DNA from 4 places in the Paenibacillus hexagrammi genome. Region 1 is predicted to be linked to each of the others. Evidence: riboswitches for the same ligand, from Rfam matches in the RefSeq annotation. Region 1 holds a riboswitch; each other region holds the start of a gene.
The links. Region 1 has a riboswitch for cyclic di-GMP ahead of L0M14_RS08575 (putative motility protein). Riboswitches for the same ligand answer to the same signal wherever they lie in the genome.
Positions count from the first base shown of each region.

Region 2: linked by a shared signal. The riboswitch ahead of L0M14_RS02565 (putative bifunctional diguanylate cyclase/phosphodiesterase) and the one ahead of L0M14_RS08575 (putative motility protein) in region 1 are both predicted to bind cyclic di-GMP.
Region 3: linked by a shared signal. The riboswitch ahead of L0M14_RS17790 (hypothetical protein) and the one ahead of L0M14_RS08575 (putative motility protein) in region 1 are both predicted to bind cyclic di-GMP.
Region 4: linked by a shared signal. The riboswitch ahead of L0M14_RS29365 (putative bifunctional diguanylate cyclase/phosphodiesterase) and the one ahead of L0M14_RS08575 (putative motility protein) in region 1 are both predicted to bind cyclic di-GMP.

Region 1 is NZ_CP090978.1:1,992,093-1,996,030, forward strand. It holds partial or broken gene pyrF (orotidine-5'-phosphate decarboxylase) at 1-465, shown strand, start outside; gene pyrE (orotate phosphoribosyltransferase) at 515-1,156, shown strand; cyclic di-GMP riboswitch class I at 1,249-1,336, shown strand; gene L0M14_RS08575 (putative motility protein) at 1,357-1,563, shown strand; gene L0M14_RS08580 (SDR family oxidoreductase) at 1,676-2,386, opposite strand; gene L0M14_RS08585 (TetR/AcrR family transcriptional regulator) at 2,441-3,022, opposite strand; gene dapA (4-hydroxy-tetrahydrodipicolinate synthase) at 3,296-3,938, shown strand, end outside.
Region 2 is NZ_CP090978.1:571,219-575,156, forward strand. It holds gene L0M14_RS02560 (MFS transporter) at 1-1,038, shown strand, start outside; cyclic di-GMP riboswitch class I at 1,132-1,220, shown strand; gene L0M14_RS02565 (putative bifunctional diguanylate cyclase/phosphodiesterase) at 1,301-3,676, shown strand; gene L0M14_RS02570 (hypothetical protein) at 3,841-3,938, shown strand, end outside.
Region 3 is NZ_CP090978.1:3,892,161-3,896,098, forward strand. It holds partial or broken gene L0M14_RS17770 (THUMP domain-containing class I SAM-dependent RNA methyltransferase) at 1-555, shown strand, start outside; gene L0M14_RS17775 (hypothetical protein) at 507-761, opposite strand; partial or broken gene gloA2 (SMU1112c/YaeR family gloxylase I-like metalloprotein) at 748-1,145, opposite strand; gene L0M14_RS17785 (exopolyphosphatase) at 1,345-2,259, opposite strand; gene L0M14_RS17790 (hypothetical protein) at 2,385-2,690, opposite strand; cyclic di-GMP riboswitch class I at 2,793-2,885, opposite strand; gene L0M14_RS17795 (MDR family MFS transporter) at 2,999-3,938, opposite strand, start outside.
Region 4 is NZ_CP090978.1:6,393,762-6,397,699, reverse strand. It holds gene L0M14_RS29370 (BMP family lipoprotein) at 1-108, opposite strand, end outside; gene L0M14_RS29365 (putative bifunctional diguanylate cyclase/phosphodiesterase) at 390-2,054, opposite strand; cyclic di-GMP riboswitch class I at 2,139-2,225, opposite strand; partial or broken gene ilvA (threonine ammonia-lyase IlvA) at 2,297-3,552, opposite strand; gene L0M14_RS29355 (S-layer homology domain-containing protein) at 3,763-3,938, opposite strand, start outside.

The DNA of each region.
Region 1 (3,938 bases):
CGCGGATGTGTTTAACGTTCATGCGGCCGGAGGCAAGCGCATGATGGAAGCTGCGCTCGAGGGCGTGGACAAGGCCCTCGCCCGGGAGCCGGACGCCCGATTGTTATCGGCGTCACGCAGCTGACCAGCACCAGCCAGCAGGTGCTGAATGAAGAGATCGGCCTGCCGGGCTCGGTTGAGCAGGCCGTCATTCAATATGCCCGCCTGGCGCAAGCGGCAGGGCTGCAGGGCGTCGTCGCGTCACCGCTTGAGGTGACGCAGATCAAGGCGGCGTGCGGTGACGGTTTCGTCACCGTGACGCCTGGTATCCGCCCTGCGGGCGCGGATATCGGCGACCAGTCGCGCGTCATGACGCCGGCGGAGGCTTTCGCGCAGGGCACCGACTTTGTGGTGATCGGCCGTCCGATTACCGGCGCTGCCGATCCCCGCGCGGCGATCGAGTCGATCATCGACTCAGTCGTGTAAGTCTACATCAGCCAGTACCTGAAAAAACGAAGGGATGGATACGGAACCCATGAGTCAGCTTACGACGATTGCGAAGCAAATCGCTTCTTCACTTTTAGAAATCGAGGCTGTAGCGCTTAGACCGCATCAGCCTTTCACCTGGACTTCTGGTTTGAAGTCCCCGATCTATTGCGATAACCGGTTGACGATGTCTTATCCGGCGATTCGCGAACTCATTGCCGATGGATTTGCGGCGCTCATTAAGGAGAAGTTCCCAGAAGCAGAAGTCGTTGCCGGTACAGCAACAGCAGGCATTCCTCACGCAGCCTGGGTTGCTCAAAAGCTTGGTCTTCCGATGATCTATATTCGTGATAAAGCGAAAGGTCACGGTAAAGAGAATTTGATTGAAGGCTCCGTAAAGCCCGGACAAAAAGTCATCGTCATTGAGGACTTGATTTCGACTGGAGGCAGCTCGCTGAAGGCAGCAATTGCCGTTAACGAAGCGGGCGCAACAGCGCTCGGAGTCCTAGCGATTTTCTCCTACGAGTTGGATAAAGCCGTTAATGCATTCCAAGAAGCGGGTATGCCGCTTCATACGCTTTCCAACTACACTTCCTTGTTGGAAGTAGCGCTTGAGCAAGGCAAAATTAAGTCCGAAGACATGGAGCTTTTGCGTTCCTGGAGAGCGAATCCTGCTGCTTTCGGCGTATAATTCGGTCGAATTCTGTAGGAAATTGACGTGTATGGATTGACGGATCAGGGCGAAGTACCTATACTTAATGTATGTATTGGCAATGCCTTACATCTGCGAAATGGCAAATGGTGTGAAAGCACCAGACGCAAAGCTAAAGGGGCTAATCGGCTTGAGGTCGAACGCCAGCCAGCTGCCGAACGATGAGAGGAGGATTCTTCATGAGTGTAAATGCCATGCTATCCGCAATCGGAAGCGGGGACGCTGTTAAGCAAGCAGTAGGAATTAAGCTGCTGAGCAAGACAAACGATGCGCAAACGGCGCAAGCGAACGTGATGCTGCAGGATTTTGCTAAGTCACAACAGAAAATTTCAGCTGCTGCATCTGCGACACCGCATTTAGGACAAAATATTGATGTAAGAGCATAAATCTTGAGTTACTAAGGAAAGTACGGTGTGAAAATCCGTGCTTTCCTTTTTTATTTGTCTTAGGTCTAGCTGTAAAATTGAAATAAGCTCAGGTTTTCACATTTGTAACTGGTTACCATGGAAGCTGATCTCTTTTGTGGAAGAAGCCGCCTGTGGGCCCATCTGGGGGAAGCGTAGCTAGCCAAACTGCACTTTCTGCACCCTCGCTGATCTCCATCGGAGCGCTAGAGCCGCCCATATCCGTTTTTACCCAACCCGGATGACAGGCATTGACCTTAATCATGGTGTCGCGTAGAGAGATAGATAACTGTACGGTCCAGGCATTCATCGCGGCTTTAGATGTTGTGTAAGCAGGAGCAGATCTTTCACCGTACATGGGATTGGACAGCAATGTTCCGAGTGATCCTAGAATACTGGATTGATTCACAATTCTGCCTGCGGGGCTTGCTTTAATCCAAGGGAGCAGAGCCTCCGTTAGCGCTTGAGGGCCGAAAAGATTCACTTCAAAGCTGGCTCGAATCGCATCGAGATAGTTTTCAAGATGATCTGTATATACACCTGCATTATTGACAAGAACATCAAGCTTTCCATATTCAGCTTCTATTCTTTTCGCAACTGCTTCGATATGCACACTATTGGTCACATCCAGTTCAACACCGTGCGCTTCTATGTTCTCCTCTTGCAGCAAAAGAGCTGCTGTCTCCGACTTGTTCTTATTTCGAGCTCCGAGAAGTACGATAAAGCCCAATCGGCCCAACTGCCGTCCAATCTCAAGCCCTATTCCTTTGTAGGCTCCAGTAATTAAAGCAACTTGCTTTGTCATGTAAGTACCTCACAATCATATAATGTACCGATCAGTACAAAACTACGAAAAAAATTAATCGAGCATTTTGATGATTTGATGTATGGCCTGTTCAACGACTGAATGGTCTGGGCACGATTTCATCGTGACTGCTAGGCCCACGGCCGCGATAACAATGGCGCCTGCTATGGAAGAGGCATCTAAATTTTGTGAGAATTCTCCTGTATGTATGCCATTCTCCACAACTGACTGAATCAATGCAGTCAGCTGTTGCTGGTACTCTCTTGTGAACTGGGTAAATGGTTGATGATGTGGGGCTAATTCAACAATTGTGTTCACACACATGCAGCCCAGCTCAGGCTTACGCCCATCGCCGCTGTCAGCAATCCCCTGTAGATAGAGAAGGATGGCGGATCTAGCTGAGGGAGCGTTTTGAAGTTTTTGACGAATGAAGATGAGACTGCGCTCGGCATAAAGCGTTAAAGCAGCTTGAAACAACGATTCTTTTCCGCCGAACGTGGCGTATAGGCTCGGACGTTGAATACCCATGGCACGCGTTAAATCGGTGAGGGACGTAGCTTCATAGCCTTTCTCCCAAAAAACCATCATGGCGGCAGTCAATGCTGTATGTTCATCAAATTCCCGTGGTCTTACCATAATCTAATTCCTTTCTGTACTGATCGGTATAAAATGAGTGTACGCGATACGATTATCCGTGTCAAGGTATTAAATAACGTTCGAATGTTACTTGGAAGCATGTAAATGTTGCAATCGGGATTTGAAGTTAGAACGCTTATTATTAATATTTTTGATGACCTCTATTATTATTTATAGCTAACTGTGATGATAGCTTCCATGCTACAGTGTAACTACAACATAATGAAAGCTCGGACGCTCACGCCCGAAGGATGATAGATGGAGGAATGCAGGATGCTGACGGAAAATGATCTTAAAGGCTTATATGTACCGGTTATTACACCATTTGACGAGGAATATGAACTAGACGTTGCTTCATTCTATAATTTGACCTATCACTTGTTTGAAGATGAAATCAATGGCCTAGTTGTGGGTGGTACAACGGGCGAGTCGCCAGGTTTGTCTAGTGATGAGATGGCGCTTATGTTCACGACGGCGCAAACGGCCAGGCAGGCTGCAGCGGTTGATGTTCCGATTATTGTTGGAACGGGGACGAACGATACGATGGCTACCGTCAAAAAGACGGAGCATGCTGCTGAGCTTGGCGCAGATGCTGCTCTTGTGGTGGTTCCCTACTACAACCGCCCTAGCCAAAAAGGAATTATTGAGCATTTCCGCCGTGTTGCGGAGGTAGGTCTACCGGTCATTCTATATGAAATTCCACATCGAACAGGCGTGACACTTGAGCTGGATACGGTTAGATCGATCCTGGATTTGGATGGTGTCATTGGCATGAAAGATAGTACTCCTTCTATTCATCTGGTTTCCGAGTTATCCCGCTTGGGATCTAAACCGGTTCTTTGCGGAGATGATGCGCTGTTATTTGCAGCACTATGCTGCGGAGCGAAAGGTGCCATGAGTGCTACGGCGAATATGG
Region 2 (3,938 bases), 1.4 Mb from region 1:
GTAAATTTGCCGCTCGGTATTCTGTCGTTTATAACTTTATTGCTGACGCTGCAAGAATCTCGTTCGGAGCATCGCCCGAAGATCGACTATTTGGGGACACTGCTGCTCATCGTCTCTACGGTTTCCTTCATGCTGGCGCTGGAGTGGGGAGGCAAGAAGTTTGCTTGGGGCTCCTGGCCGATCATAGCCATGATGGGAGCGGCTGTGGTGGTAGGCTATTTGTTCGTGCAGGTGGAACGCAAAGCCCAAGAGCCGGTGCTGCCGCTTCCTTTGTTCAAAAATCGTATGGTAGTCGCGATTGTGTTAGCTTGTCTTTGCCAAGGTGCTATCATGTTCTCCGCAATTGCCTACTTGCCGATCTTTTCTACTGCTGTGCTTGGGCAGGCTAATTCGAATGGACTCCTGACGCCAATGATGTTTTCCTTAATGGTAGGCGCGGTTTTGTTCGGATTTTTCCAGAGATTTTTTAGCTTCCGAGCTGTTATTGCCTTTAGTATGGCAGCAGGAATTGTTGTCAGTTATTTGCTAAGCATAGTCAGTCACGATGCTTCCAAGTGGTACATGATTGTGCTGATGGTGATCCTGGGGGTTGGAGCCGTGGGGCCGCTGATGAGCGTAGCCCAAAATGCGGTGGCGATGAGTGTAGAACGCAAATATATCGGAGTCAGCTCCTCGATTGTCGGATTCTGGCGCAATATTGGAGGTGTGCTGGGAGCCTCTATCATGGCTACGATAGTGAATAATGATTATCAAAGCTTGATTCAAGCGGGTGCTGAGTCGCACCATATCCCCGTGGAGAAAATAGCCGAGATAGCCAATCCGGAGCAGCTGATTCGGGCAAATCATGCGATTCCTGCAGAAATGCTGAATTTCATCCGCGATTCTCTCGGTACCGCTATCAATCATGGCTTTATCCTGCCGATGGTGTTCGGAGCAGTAGGTCTCCTCGCAGCTTTTATTGCCGGACCATTACGATATGTAGATCCTGCTGCACAAGCACAATCGGCCAAACAAACGGTTGTATCGGACCTTGCCTAATTCAGGATCTTATTGACGGATTTTGGAGGATTATGATATAAAATAACTAGGAAATAAGACCTAACGTTTTTGTGAAAACATATACAATTCTTAAAGAGATAAAGGCAAACTTGATGAAAGTCAAGGACGCAAAGCTATAGGGGCTACACGGGCTCATTCCCGTATGCCAGCCAGTTCCCGCTTTAGGCCAATTAAAGGAACCTTAAAGCAAGGTTTCTTTTTTTGTCTAGGATGGAATAACAAGATAATGAGGTGCAGCAGCATGACCGCTTACTTAGTGTCCATACTACTCTATGTAATTCCGATATTCTTGTTATTTTACATGACACTTGAGGTCTACAGGCGGGACCCCGGTAATGAACTAAACCGTGTAGCCGCGCTATTTTTCTTTACCACCCTGCTATTTTTTATCTCAAACTTTTTATTCAGCATGGTCCCGATATCGTACGCCGTACATCTGGTGCTGAAGGTATATTATTTGTCTTCATATGTATTAATGTGTCTGGCGCTTCACTTTTGTAAGGGGATATCAGGCCGCTATCTAACGATGTCCAAGAGCCTGTATACCGCTCTTTGCTATGCTCCTATGGTCCCGGCGGTGCTGCTGTTTATTCCGGTTGATTGGATTTCCGTTACCTTTACCGAAAGCGGCCTATGGCGCTATCAGCACCCTAGCCTCGTGTTAAACATCATGACTTTAGGCAGCGGTTTCTACACGATTGTTGTATGTACGGTATTCGTTGCTAGCGGTTTTAGACATGTGAAGAAGTTCGATTTGAATGTAAAAAGAAAACAAATGCGAACTCTGCTTCTAGGCGTGCTATATGCCAGTGCATGGGCAATTCCGTTCACCCTGAACAAAAGGCCATCCTTTTTGCCGGATTCGGTCAATGTTCCGGAGTTTGGAAGCTATGCCATATTGATTTTCACTTACTTTTTAAGAAAAGCCATGGTCAAATATGATTTGTTGCCTTCCATCGAGCGGAAATATAAAGCGCTATATGAGTTGTCGCCGTTGTCGATGATCACGATTGATGCGGACGGATTCATCAAAGATATCAACCCGCAGGGTGCAAACCTGCTGCAGATGGCTCCTAATGAGCTTCTGTCTCAGCAGATTGAAGAATTTATGTTTCCGTATTCCTTGGAACAGGCGCGCTCTTATGACCATCCACTGGAAAAAGGAGCTGTCATTCGTGGGGACTTCATGATACTGACCCGCTCAGGCGTAAAAAAATATGTAAAAGCGGAGAGCCAGTTTATTGAATCACAGGATGAAGTTTTGCAGTATGTGGTGTTACTGGATGTGACCTCAGCCAAAGAGGCGGAGGAGCAGGTCATGTATATCTCTTATCATGATAAATTGACGGGGCTTGTGAACCGAGAATACTTTCATCGCCAGCTCGTGCGCCATCTGACAGGATGTAAGCGCACTCCTTTTGCTGTCATGCTGCTCGATCTGGACGAATTTAAGCAAATCAATGATACTCAAGGGCATGTTGTTGGTGATTTTATATTAAAGAAGGTGGCGGAACAGCTGCTTGCTCTGACACCGAGGGATGTCACGGTAGCCCGACTGGGCGGAGATGAATTCGCTTTGATTGTGCCCGGACTTGTAGATCGGGAGCAAATTGCGGAGCTGGCCCGGCAAATTTTGATGGGCTTCAAAATTCCGTTTAGCTATGAAGAGCAATCGTTTTACATGACCTCCAGCATGGGAATCTGCTGTTTTCCCGAGCATGGCGAAAGTCCGGATGAGCTGCTTCAATTTGCGGATATTGCGATGTATCAGGCCAAGAAGTTGGGACGAAATCAGTTTGCTTTGTACGAAGCTTCTCTGCATCATGAGGAGCAGGATCGTCATCTGATGAATCTGGGAGTTCGCAAAGGGCTCGAGGAAGGGGAATTCGTCCTTCATTATCAACCGCAAATCGACGTTCGATCCGGTACTGTGATCGGAGTAGAAGCTTTGATCCGATGGAACCGGCCCGACGTAGGCTTCGTACCGCCGAATGAATTTATTCCGCTTGCAGAAGAATCCGGTATTATCGTGGAGATTGGATATTGGGTGCTGGATACAGCATGTCAACAGCTTCAGCACTGGCTTCAGTCCGGCATGGCGCCGATTTCGATGTCGATCAACCTGTCGGCCAAACAGTTCCTGGATGTCCACTTCTCTGGCAGGCTAGCGGAAACCTTGGAGAGAACAGGAATTGAGCCTCATCTGCTATGCTTGGAAATCACAGAGAATACGGCGATGTATGACAGCGAGCATGTCATGAACATTTGTCAGGAGATTATGAATCTGGGAGTGAAGCTTTCGATTGACGATTTTGGCACCGGATATTCCTCGTTAGCACTTCTTAAGCGATTGTCGGTGCATTCGATCAAGATTGATAGATCCTTTGTCAAAGATATGCTAGGTTCTGAGAATGATAAGGCAATCATTCATGCCATTATCGCGATGTCCCATTCACTCGGCAAAAGAGTGGTGGCTGAAGGCGTAGAGGAGCAGGAGCAGTGGGAAATGCTGCAAGGACTTGGTTGCGACGAAATCCAAGGCTATTATATCAGCCGTCCTCTTCCAGCGAAGGATTTGATCCATTTTCTATCTGGATCCAAGCGGATGGGAGCATAATACTAGAGCAGGAAGCTGTCGAAATGGACGGCTTCTTTGGTTTTTTCGGACAACCAAATTGTGGTAACATAGGGGTACCCTGAATCCTTAAAAGATTTATTCATTTTCACGGATTCAGGGGTGATACATGTATGTAGGCTTATACCGGTAGATGAGGGAGACCTATGAACAGACACGAAGCGGATAAAAAGGCGCTTGAACAATCAGCCATTGATATTTTTGTAGAGCTTTACAATTTCAATCACAAGATACCTACCCGTCT
Region 3 (3,938 bases), 1.9 Mb from region 1:
GTCGGGAACGATCCCGATCGAGGCTGCGATGATCGGGTGGAACATTGCGCCGGGCCTCAGGCGCAGCTTCCCTAGCGAAGCTTGGGCATGCATCGAGCCCGAGCTATGGGAGCAGGCCCGCGACGAGGCCTACGACGCGGTTCGCGACGATGTCCCGCTGGACATCGTCGGCAGTGACATCGATAGCGAAGCCATCGATGTAGCGCTTGCCGCCGCGAAAGCGGCCGGTCTGCCAAGGAGCTCCACTTCCGAGTGGAGCCTGTGGCCAAGGCCCGCCCGCGCGGCGACTATGGCTGCGTGATCACCAACCCTCCCTATGGGGGGGAGAGGCTTGGTGATCCGAAGGAAGTCGAGCAGGCGCTGCGCCAGCTCGGCTCGATCACGGGGCAGCTGCCCACGTGGAGCGTGTTTGTGCTCAGTCCGAGCAAACAGCTCGAGCACTACATGAGCCGCCGCGCTGACAAGAAGCGCAAGCTGTTTAACGGCCGAATCGAGTGCAACCTGTTTCAATACCTCGGACCGCTGCCACCAAGAAAACCGCTGGAGCAGTCCTGATAAACAAGAAAATCCCGAAACGACTTGTCCGCTTCAGCAGCACTCTGCTGCGAGCAGGTCATCCTTCGGGATTTTTTTGATTTGGCGATAAGCCACCAGATAAGCGGGATCCAAACGATTAGCGAAAGCAGCACGCTCCATAAGCAGCCTTTGGCGAAGCTAAGCTTAGAACGGTGCTCCAGCTGTTTATCCTCACGATTCAACATGCTCTACCAACTCCAAGGGGAGCCCATCCGGATCGGTAAAGAACGTATAGCGTGCTCCTGTAACAGGATCGATTCGCACCGGCTCTACGCTTACCCCCCCTTACTTTCAAGCTCTCTCACGCTAGCATCCATATCCGCTACAGCGAACGCCAAATGCCGCAGACCCCGGGCCTCGGGCTGGTCCACCCGCTCCGGCGGGTTCGGGAAGGAGAACAGCTCAATTTGCTCCTTCTCTCCAATAAGCAGATCCAGCTTATACGATTGACGCTCCTCCCGGAATGTTTCATGAAGTACCGTCAGACCAAGTACATCCACATAAAAATGCTTCGACCTCGCGTAGTCTGAACAAATGATCGCAGCATGGTGAATACGTTCTAATTTCACACCTGATCCCTCCCGTACTTTGTTGTTCCATCATACATGCACTTGATTCCAGCATGCAACATGATCTTAAACTAACTATACATAGCATGATGCGACTAAAATGCGGAATGGAGCTACCGCCTATCAATAACCTACAGCTAGGCTTTCGAAGAAAAAGCCGCAGCAGGCGGCTTCATCCTGGTGCGGCTCACATCACGTATTATCCGTCTTTTCTCATTGTTGCAATTAGCTGCTCAAGAACGACATTAGCCTGCTCATAAGGCACCTGGCAAGTACCGGCTGCATGATGACCGCCTCCGCCATTGCTCAGCATTAGCTTACCCACGTTGGTCTGTGACGTGCGATTCACAATGCTGTGGCCGCACGCGAATACACAGTTTTGCTTATTGCGTCCATCCACAATCCAAATGGATATATTTTGTTCAGGGTATAGCGCGTATACCATAAATCGATTCCCCGGGTAGATCGTCTCTACGTCCCGAAGATCCGTAATGATAACGTTCCCTTCCGTACGCGTATACTTGCCCAGCATTTCCCGATATAAAGCATCCAATTCAAAATAACGGTCAACCCGTTCCTTCACATCCGGAAGCTCCATAATTTCTTCTACCGTTTTGGTTGCGCAGTGCTCGACCAGATCTTCCATCAATTGATAGTTGCTGATCCGATAATCTCGGTATCGACCCAATCCCGTTCTGGCATCCATGATGAACGAAAGAAGATCCCATCCTTTGGGATTCAGGATATCTTCTTTACTGAACTGGGCTGAATCCGCCTTATCTACGCCTTCCATAATATTATCGATATCACCGAATGTGTCTTTGCCGCCGTAATAATCGTATACTACTCTGGCTGCGCTTGGAGCGATCCGAGTCTCGCCTTTAAACTCGACCTTCTCCCCCATTCTTTCCAGCTCACTGGAATGATGGTCAAACCATAGACCGCATCCTGCTACATAAGGAACATTGGCTAGAATATCATTCTCCGTCACTTCAATCAAACCGTCCTGCATATCCTTGGGGTGAACAAACTTCATCTCATCCACCATATTTAATTTCTTGAAGAGCATCGCACAAACAAGGCCATCAAAATCGGAACGTGTAATTAATCGCATGCTAATGTATTCCTCCCAATAGTCCTAAAGCACTACTAACTGTCCTCCTCATAATTATACCGTTCTTGTCGATCAGTGACAACGCTTTTGTCGAACTTGATCGACAAAAAAAGAACGATTCAACCCTAATTAGGCTGAATCGTTCTCATCTTAAACGTCAAGCATTGATACAATCTGGATAAAAATGCTTCTACCTGAGACAAAGGCGGAAGCTTGACGGAAAGCTTAACCTCGCCTTTCCAATAAAAAATAAGAATGCTATTATTTCGTCCATGAAACATTTCAATATCCCAACAAGCTTCATTAAGCAGGTACTCTTCGCGGTTTATGACCAGCTTCGTTCCATCTGTGGACGGCACAAGTCTGGCAACATGGTTACCGCACAGTGACGTGACCGCCTCTTCTTCATTTAGCATCCATTCAGGCTGCATGCTGCCAAATCCTCCCTTTAACCCATTCTTTTTCTCTCTAAAATAAGAAAAGCCCACCTGTTATGCCGACTAGAGAGGGCTCATGCTGTCATCATCCTGAACCTCGGCGGCTGGCTGGCAGCTTGTCCATTTACGGTCAAGCAAGCCCCTCTAGCTTTGCGTCGCTGGCTTTCGCCAGGTTTGCCTTTATCGAGCAGTATCGAAAGCTGTCAAACATTGCTTTTACTACTATCAAGGATAAGGTAAGTTTTAGCGAAATCGAATACTCTATTATGCCTATTTTACAACAATAAGATAGGTAAAAGGAACTAATTTTCGAAAATTTCTTGTTTTAACCTATTTTGTGTTGCTTGTAATCGTCGTATTCCTGTCATATAGAATAAGGTACCGCTTAAAGTAAGAATAGACATCGTGAGAAAAAGGACATTCCCACCGAAGGAGGAAAGCAGCAAGCCTCCAATCCATGGACCCGCAAAATGCCCGATATTCGTAAAGGTTTGCGCCCCAAAATACGTGCCCCTCATATTCTCGGGAGCAAGCTTATCTATGAGCACATTCGCAGCGGGATAATTTAAGATTTCACCCATCGTAAAAACAACCATAGAAATGACTAGCGCGGCGGCGGAATGAGAGAAAGCAAATCCGACGTCGCCCAGTGCAAACATCAAGTTTCCTGCAGCAATGGCAACGAATGGTCTGAATCTTTCTGCCCATTTCGTTAATGGAATTTGCATAGAAATCACCGCGATCGCATTCACACTCATCAGCAGTGCAAATATTTTCACTCCGTCGCTAAAGCTCTGTTCCATATATTGGGATAAGGTGACCATAACCTGCGAATAGCCGATCGCGCCGACAATCCCGCCAGTGATGTAGTATCGGAAGGTTATGTCACTTCGAATGATGGACCAGGCTGCGCGAAGGGTAACCGGCGCTTTTTTCTCCCCTTCGATACTCTTTATCCCGAAATAGGACAGCAGCAGCCATAGTGCTATCGCGTATATCAAATAAACGACTCCCGTGAGAAGAAAAGGAAGAGCACCGTCCAGCGTTGCAAAATAAGCGCCCAAGAGGGGACCGACAGCAACGCCCACATTGATAGCCATATATCTCATAGAGAAAACTTTGAATCGCTTAGCCGGTTCGGTGAGATCAGCCATTAATGCTTGCGATACCGGTTCATAGAACGATCGGCATAAGCCGTTTACCATGTTCAGCAGCATAAAGCATACAGGAAGGCTGACGAAT
Region 4 (3,938 bases), 2.2 Mb from region 1:
AGCCTGAGATGCACCGCCTGTGTTCGTTTCCGGTTTCTTGCCGCAGCCCGATACAACCATAGCTGACACGGTGACAGCCATTAAAGCAGTAGTAAGCATTCTTTTCATTAGTTCGTACCCCCAACGATAATTTTAAAAACACTTCCATGGAATTCCAGTATGTAGTATGACCTTCACGCCGCAAAATATGTAGCCCGCTTCGAGTACGAGTGTATCACTATTTTCTATGTCAGGGAAGCTCCCATTGTCAGCCATACACACAATTCGTATCGTCACACAAGGTAACACTGGGGTTTTGTCATCAGCTACAATTTGGAATTCATGTCCGACTTCAAATTATACAACCGGAGGTCAATAATTGTCTATAGGACACTTTCAAAAGTGTCCTATCAACTGATTTTCTCTTTCAGCAGCCGGGTAAATTCGGCAGAATCGAGCGGACTGCTGAACCATTTCCCTTGTGCTTCCGCGCAGCGAATGATCTGAAGATGCTCAAGCTGCTCTTTCGTTTCTACGCCTTTGGCGATCAAGTTCAACTGCAGCCTTTGCGCCATCGTAACGATCGCTTCGGCAAGCTCTTGATTGTCTCCATTCTCAGGGAGGCCTTTGATCAGCGTGCTATCAAGCTTCACACTATCAGCGGGGATGTAGGTGCCGCCGGTTCTTGTAAACAAGCCGGTGCACATGTCGTCCATAGCAATCCGGAATCCCAATGCTTTCAGAATCCTCAGCTTCTCCCCAACCTCTTGAAGGCTCGATGCTGCAATGCCCTCCGCCATATCAAGCTCAATCCATGAAGCATCCAGCCCGGTTGCCTTCAATATATCCGTCATTACATCGAGAAATTGTCCATCTTTAAACTGAGATGCCGTGACCCCTACCGTGAGACGAAGAGGCGGATAACCCGCATCGCGCCAGCTCTTAGCCTGCAGACAGGCCGTCCAGATGGCCCAGCGGCCAATGGGAATCATGAGCCCGCATTCCTCCGCTAGACGCATCCACTCACTAGGGGCGGCAGCAATCTGTTCTGATTTATTCCAATGAATAACTGCTTCCATCCCAATTAGCCGTCCACTGGCTACTTCATACTGCGGTTGATAGCGCAAATCGAATTCTTTACGTTCAAGCGCTTCGGTCAGTTCTTTCTCCAACCGCGCTTTGCTCGCCACCATACTATCGATATCCGCCGCATAGAATTGATAACGCGTATCTTTCTTCTGCTTAGCCCCATACATGGCCTCGTCCGCGCGGATCATCAGCTTCTCTGGAGTATCACCATCCAAGGGATACAGTGCGATTCCCATGCTTGCCGTAACTTCGAACGAATGCCCCTCCAGCAGAAAAGGCTGTTCGAGCGCTTTCTGAATGCGGGCTGCGACATGTCTTACATCCTCGGGCTTTGTAATGAAAGGCAGCAAAATAGTGAACTCATCTCCACCCTGCCGATAGACGGTATCGTCGCCTCTCAGGCAATGAAGCAGCCGCTCCCCCGCCTGACGAATCAGCAGATCGCCATACGCATGTCCCATGGTATCATTAATATCTTTAAATCGGTTCAAATCCAGAAAAATAACGGCTACCAGCTGCTGATGCCTCTTGGCATGAAGCAAATACTGCTCCAGGCGGTCTTCGAACAGCCGGCGATTGGGCAATCCGGTCAGTGCATCATGATTCGCAATATACTCCATCTGCGAGCTGTGTGCTTTATAGTATTCGCGAGCCGTCAGCAACCGGCGAATGCTGTAAGCCAGCACCGTACAAATCACCGTGTGCAAGCATAAGCTGACCAACTGCACGGGTACCGCCAGCAAGGCTGCTGCAACGAAACATGCAGCTGCTCCGCTTGCAAAGAGAACCGCAGCCAGCTTCTTCCTCACCAGCAGCGCCGAACAAATGAAGACGGAGAAAAGTACTCCCGGCAGCATGCCGTTTGCTTGCACGGAAACCGTGCTGAGCAGATTCACGGTAAGGAGAGCAACGCAGATCAAGCAAATATATTCCCAAGCGTAACGCCTGCTAGGGACATGCTCTTTTAAGACAGGACGACTACTCACACTTATATCCTCCTCCAATCAAAAAAAAGGCTATTCCATCAAATGGAATAGCCGCAGGAAGTATCATGAAATAAGATGCTTCTTCTCGGTAGCCCAGCTGCCATTGTCATCCACGACATTAGGCCTGTAGCTTTGCGTCCTTGCCTTTCGGCAAGTTTGCCTTTTTCGAAAATATGAATGCTTTATATAGGACTAATTTACTATACCATAATTCCCCAATTTTAGCCAATAGTATCAACGTGTCAAATCAGCAGATTAAACAGCTTCGGATCTTTATTGATCTCCATATACCCATAATCCTTGCGGGCAAGCCGCTCGATTAAACCATGGTAATCGTCTTTATTCTTGAGTTCGATTCCGACCAGTGCAGGCGCATCGTCTCTGTTATTCTTCTTCGTGTACTCAAATCGGGTAATATCGTCCGTCGGTCCGAGCACTTCCTCCAGAAACTCGCGAAGCGCTCCCGCACGTTGAGGAAAGTTCAAGATAAAGTAGTGTTTGAGACCCTCGTAAATCAACGATCGCTCTTTAATTTGCTGCATCCGGTCAATGTCGTTATTGCCTCCGCTAATAATGCATACCACGTTTTTACCGCGGATTTGTTCACGATAGGCGTCAAGAGCAGCTACAGGAAGTGCACCGGCTGGCTCGATCACAATCGCATTGTTGTTGTAGAGCTCCAGAATGGTCGTACATTCCTTCCCTGCTGGAACTACGACAATATCCTCGAGCAAATCCCGGCAGATCTCAAAGGTTAGCTGGCCTACCTGCTTGACCGCCGCCCCATCCACAAACTTATCAATGGAAGACAACGTGATGACCTCTCCCATTCGAATCGCTTCGGACATGCTCTCTGCGCCTTCCGGCTCAACGCCGATGATGCGCGTCTGGGGAGATACGCTTTCAGCGTAAGCGGCAACCCCGGCAGCAAGTCCGCCGCCGCCAATGGTCGCAAATATATAATCAGGCGTCTCCGCCATCTGGTTAAGGATTTCCAAGCCTACGGTACCTTGACCGGCAATCGTCCGAACATCATCAAACGGATGAATGAATACCTTATTCTCTCTCACGCAGTACTCCTTAGCTTGTGCGGAGGAATCATCAAAGCTGTCGCCGGTAAGAATGACTTCTACAAAGGAGCCCCCGAACAGCTTCACCTGCGAAATCTTCTGGCGAGGGGTTGTTGTGGGCATGAAGATCTTGCCTTCAATGCCAAGCTGCTTGCAGGAATACGCCACCCCTTGAGCATGGTTGCCAGCGCTCGCGCATACGACGCCAGCCGCTCGTTCCTCGGGAGACAGGCTTTGAATCACATTGTAGGCGCCGCGAATTTTAAACGAGCGGACCACCTGCAAATCTTCTCTTTTAAAAACACATTACATTCATATAGATTGGATAAAAGCTCATTGCGCTGCAATGGCGAAGGTTCGAACACCCTGCTAAGCACATGATTCGCTTTAATAATATCTTCCAACCCTACTTTTCCATGAACAGCCACGCGCTTCTACTCCTTTACCATCACTTTTTCAATTCACATGTAGACCCTATTGTATCATATCGGCAGGCCGCCGTCGCTACCTGCAAAAGTTAACATAACTAGATGAATCTATGAAAATAAGGTGCTCTCCGACTCATCCTGAGCAGGGCTCAACACAAAGAAAAAAGAAGAGCACGCCGACACTCCGGCATCCTCTTCTCGCTCTAATTACTAGTACATACGTGGGCTATCCTGCAAATCGGAACGCTTCTGCAAGTAGCGGTAGAAGGCCACCGCCGCTTGCGCCTTGGTCACTTCCTGGTCCGGTCCGAAGCTTCCATCGTTCAGAGACATGATATCCAGTCCGACTACGATGGCTACTTCGCCGACGTTCTTCAGCTGCGCTT